2 regions of the Methylosinus sp. R-45379 genome follow, and region 2 is predicted to be linked to the other one. Evidence: riboswitches for the same ligand, from Rfam matches in the RefSeq annotation. Region 2 holds a riboswitch; the other holds the start of a gene.
The links. Region 2 has a riboswitch for fluoride ahead of smbP (small metal-binding protein SmbP). Riboswitches for the same ligand answer to the same signal wherever they lie in the genome.
Positions count from the first base shown of each region.

Region 1: another riboswitch for fluoride. It lies ahead of A1351_RS23220 (hypothetical protein); the one in region 2 lies ahead of smbP (small metal-binding protein SmbP).

Region 1 covers NZ_LUUM01000312.1:7,238-9,619, forward strand. Annotated here, with positions in the region: gene chrA (chromate efflux transporter) at 1-1,221, opposite strand, end outside; fluoride riboswitch at 1,368-1,430, shown strand; gene A1351_RS23220 (hypothetical protein) at 1,492-1,938, shown strand; gene A1351_RS23225 (hypothetical protein) at 2,072-2,382, shown strand, end outside.
Region 2 covers NZ_LUUM01000113.1:171,505-173,886, forward strand. Annotated here, with positions in the region: gene A1351_RS06485 (GNAT family N-acetyltransferase) at 1-389, opposite strand, end outside; gene A1351_RS06490 (DUF1491 family protein) at 412-762, opposite strand; fluoride riboswitch at 923-984, shown strand; gene smbP (small metal-binding protein SmbP) at 1,284-1,637, shown strand; gene crcB (fluoride efflux transporter CrcB) at 1,701-2,099, shown strand; gene A1351_RS06510 (DUF190 domain-containing protein) at 2,102-2,382, shown strand, end outside.

The DNA of each region.
Region 1 (2,382 bases), on a different contig from region 2:
GGAGTCGATCGCGACTGCGCCGAGCGCTCCGAAGAGGACGACGAGCCAGGCCGGCGCCCGCCAGAAGACCAGCAGCAGATAGGCCGTCGCCGCGAGGCAGAAATCCGCAGCCGAGAAGACCGCGCTGGTCCAGACCGGCGTGTAGAGCGCGCCCGTGAGAATGCCGACCACGGCCGCATTGACGCCGGCGAGCGCCGAACGCATGGCCGAGCGGCCGCGCACCGCATCCCAGAATGGCAGCACGCCGAGCAGCAGCAGCAAGGACGGCAGATAGATGGCGACGAGGCACAGGATCGCGCCCGCCCAGCCGTTGGGCGGCTCGCGCATCGCCGCGCCGAGAAACGCCGCGAAGGTGAAGAGGGGGCCGGGCACGGCCTGGGCGGCGGCGTAGCCTGCGAGGAAGGCGTCCGAGCCGATCCAGCCCGGCGGCGTCACCGCCTGCTGCAGCAGCGGCAGCACCACATGGCCGCCGCCGAACACCAGAGCGCCGGAACGAAAGAAAGCCGCGAAAATGGCGAGCCAATGCGCGCCGGTGGTAGCGGCGAGAATCGGCGCGCCGATCAGCACGAGGACGAAGAGAGCGAGCGAGGCGAGGCCGGCGCGCCGACCGATGAAGCCGGCGGAGATCGGCGCCGACGCCGGCGCCGATCTCTGTGGGAGCAGCAGCCATCCGATGAGGCCGCCGCTGACAATGGCGCCGATCTGGCCCGCGGCCGAGGGAAGCGCCAGAGTGAGGATCATTGCCGCGAGCGCGATCGTGGCGCGCTCGCGATCCGGGCAGAGGCTCCGAGCCATGCCCCAGACCGCCTGTGCGACGACGGCCACGGCGACAATCGCGAGGCCGTGCAGCCAGGAAAGATGCGCGACATCGCCGAGCTGTGAGACGCAATAGGCGAAAAGGACGAGGGCGACGGCCGAGGGCAAGGTGAAGCCGAGCCAGGCCGAGAAGCCGCCGAGCAGGCCGGCGCGCGACATGCCGAGAATGAAGCCGAGCTGGCTGCTGGCCGGTCCAGGAAGAAATTGGCAGAGCGCGACGAAATCGGCAAAGGCCGTCTCGCTCAGCCATTTGCGGCGCTCGACGAATTCGGCCCGGAAGTAGCCGATATGGGCGATCGGTCCGCCGAAGCTGGTCAGTCCCAGCTGCAAAAAGGCGAGAAGAGCCTCGAGAGCCGGATGCCGCGGATGTCGGGAGCCGACGATGTCGTCTATGTCGTTGCGCATGAGCGTTTCGCCTTGTCCTCTCGGCGGCTCATACGCTCGCGCGCGGGATCGCGGAAGCCGTCCGCCACGCGCCGCCCGCCTGCGCATTGACGACCCGGCAGGCTTTATGTATCGAATTAGCTACATAAGGTCGCGAGGCGATAGCCGGCGCGCCAGGGGATGGGGTGCCCCCTACAACCGCCGAAGAGGCTGATGACTCCTGCTCAATGCCGATGATCGGAAGATCATCGAACAAGGGCGCTTGCGCGCTCGTAATGCAGGAGGAAGCAGATGAATCAGGATCTCTCGGTTTTTGTCACCCCTTTCGCTCTCGTCATCGGATGCGCGCTGATCGCCGCCGGCGGGCTCTACTTCATCGAGATTCAATTTCTGAAGTCGCGCGTCCAGGCGATCGCCGCGCTCGTCGCGGGCTCCATCGTTCTCGCCGCGCTCGAGGTGGTGCTCGCCGGCAGCAGCGTCTCATTCTTCAAGGCGCAGCAGGTGCAGACTTCCGCCTGCGAGCTCGAGGGCGAGTCCGCGCATCCGGAGGCGCGTCTCGGCGTGGACGTCAATGTCATCCACAAGCACATTCTCGGCTGCATGCAGGAGGCCGGCTATGAATGGGCTCCCGCGCATCGCAATTGCAAGGATGCGCCGGTCGCCACCAATGCCTATTGCTATCTGCCGGCCACCGGCTTCGAGCGCGCGATCACCGCGTTTCAGCTGAGATTCGAATAGCCCGATCGCGGCGGCGAGCCTAAGCTCGCCGCTCGCCCCTGCAGGGCGCTTGCCGGTTGGAGGACATGCTCCATTTGACCTCGAGACTGAGGGGAAGGCGGCGCCCCGTCGGGAACAGACGGGAGATGTGCCGATGAATGAGGATATCGCCGCCTTCGTGGCTCCGCTGACGCTCATGCTCGGCGGCGGATTGCTGGCGCTCGGCGGGCTGTCCTTCATCGGCATCGACTACTTCGACAGCAAGTTCAAGGCGCGCGTCGCCTTCGCCGTCGGCCTCGCCTTCATCGTCGCCACAGAGTTCGTCTTCGTCACCGGCAGCAGCAGCGGACGCTATTTCGCCGGGCTGAAGATAGACGTCACCGATTGCGAGCTCGACAGCGAGAGCAAGCTCCCCCAGGAGCGGCACAAGAACAGCCGCGTGTTGCATGATCATATCGTCGCCTG
Region 2 (2,382 bases):
CGCCATAGGCGGATGGCGCGGATGTTCGTCTCGACGACGAAGTTGAACTGCATGCCGCGAAAGCCGCGCTCGCGCGCATGATCCAGCGAATGCGCGCACATTGCGCGGGCGACGCCGCGACCGGCCGCTTCGGCGCTGGTCATATAGCCGCAATTGCAGATATGGGCTCCGCCGCCGGCCTGATTGGCGCGCAGGTAATAGGAGCCGATGATCCTCCCCTCGTCGTCTTCCGCGACGAAGGTCTCGCGATCCGCGCCCAGCCAATAGGCGAGGGCGTCGGCCTCGCTCATGTCGCGATCGAGCGCATAGGTCTCGCCGGCGCGGATGGTCGGGCCGATGACGCGCCAGATCGCCGGCGCGTCGCTGTTTCGAGCGGGGCGAATGCGCATGGGTCGTCCTCGACCGAGCGGCTCAGGCCGTTCGAGCCGCGATATCGACGAAGCTCTTGCCCTCGCGATCCTCGATCTCGACTAGCCATAAATCCGGATCGAAGGCGATCTCCTTGCGGGCGCGCTCCTCGGCCTCCAGCGGCGTCACCCATTCATCCGCGTGCAGACGCGCGAAAAGGCGATCGACGCCTTCCGGCAAATCCACGCTCTGCGGCGCCGGCCCGAGCAGCGCCGCGCGTCCATCCAGGCGGTCGATCTTCACGAAGATCGCGCCCGCTTCCTCGGAGCCGCGGCGGCGCAGCATGGCGACGGAGCCGGCCGTCTCGGCGCGGCGGATGAGGGCGGAGACGAAAAAGTCGGATCGGAGACGCATGAATTCTTTTCAGCCATGAGAACCCGTCCGCGCAAGCGCTTTCGACATTGCCGCCGGCGGCGGCGCTTCGATCGACGAGCGCGAGACGGCTCAGCTCCAGCTCGTTCTTGACGCTGTCTCATCGCTCAGATACCAATTTCGCCAAGGCCGCCGCTCGCGCGTGCGGCCGGGGGATGGGGTCCCCCTTCAACCGCCGCAAAGGCTGATGACTCCTGCTGATGTCCGATGATCGACCGATCGTCGGAGAGAGCGATCTATTCGCTCGGCAGGAGTCCGTCATGAGTCCGATCGCCGCGGTTTTTCCGTTTCGTAAAGTCCGATCCGTCGAATGCGCGCGCATCGTCGCCGCGCTTTCGATCGAGCTTCGTCGCGCAGAGGCGCGCGCCCTCGGCCGGGCGGTCACGGCCAATCCAATGAGATTCGAATGACCGCGTTCACCGGCTGCGCCGCGTCGGCGCGGCCGGCGACGAAAAAATCGAATCCGAAACGTCGACCGCAACGGTCGAAATGAGGAGAGTGAAATGAAAATTCGCAAATTCGGGCTCGCCGCGAGCCTCGGCCTCGCGGCGCTCATCGGGCCGACGCTCGCTCGCGCCGACGACCGGCTGGACCAGGCGATCTATCACGTCAATGAAGCGATCACCCACGGCGGCAAGCTGCATGACGCCGGCCTGCTCTCCTATCACGCCGATCTCGCGCTCGAGAAAGCCGAGGGCCTTCAGAAGTTCAAGCCCAATCCGCACATGGCCGAGGCGATCGTCCATATAAAGGCGGCGATAGAGGAGGGGCAGGCGAACCACACCGAAGCCGCGACCAAGCAGGCGAAGGAAGCGCTCTCGCATCTCGAGGAAGCGAGCAAAGAGACCGCCCAATAAAGCTCTGCAACGCGCGAGGCCGCGATCGGCCTCGCGCGAAGCCCCTACCGGCAAAGGCTCGAGATGATCTATGTTCTCATCATGATCGGCAGCGCGATCGGCGGCGTCGCGCGTTATTGGCTCTCTGGAGTCGTTTCCCGCTGCTTCGGCGAGGCCTTTCCCTGGGGCACGCTGATCGTGAATGTCTCCGGCTGTTTCGCCATCGGCTTTTTCGCGACGCTCACGTCGCCGGGGGACGGCCGTCTCTTCGTCGATACGCAGACGCGCCAATTCGTGATGATCGGCCTATGCGGGGGCTATACGACCTTCTCCTCCTTCGGCCTGCAGACGCTCAATCTGGCGCGCGGCGGCGAGGCCTTCGCTGCGCTCGCCAATATCGGCCTGTCGTTCGGGCTCTGCCTTTTCGCCGTCTGGCTCGGACATGTCGCCGCCGCTCATCTCAACGCGCTGAAAGGAGCCTGACGATGCAATTGCCTCGAGACGCGACTCTGCTGCGCATCTTCATTGGCGAGGACGAGAAATTCGAAGGGCGACCGCTGCATGAGGCGATCGTGCGGACGGCGCGCGCGCTGCACCTCGCCGGCGCCACCGTGCTGCGCGGCCCTGTAGGATTCGGCCATAACAGCCGGCTGCGCACGACGAAGATATTGAGCCTCTCGGAAGATCTCCCCATTGTCATAGAGATCGTCGACGAAGAGGAGAAGATCGACGCCTTTCTGCCGACGCTCGACTCGATGATGAGCGG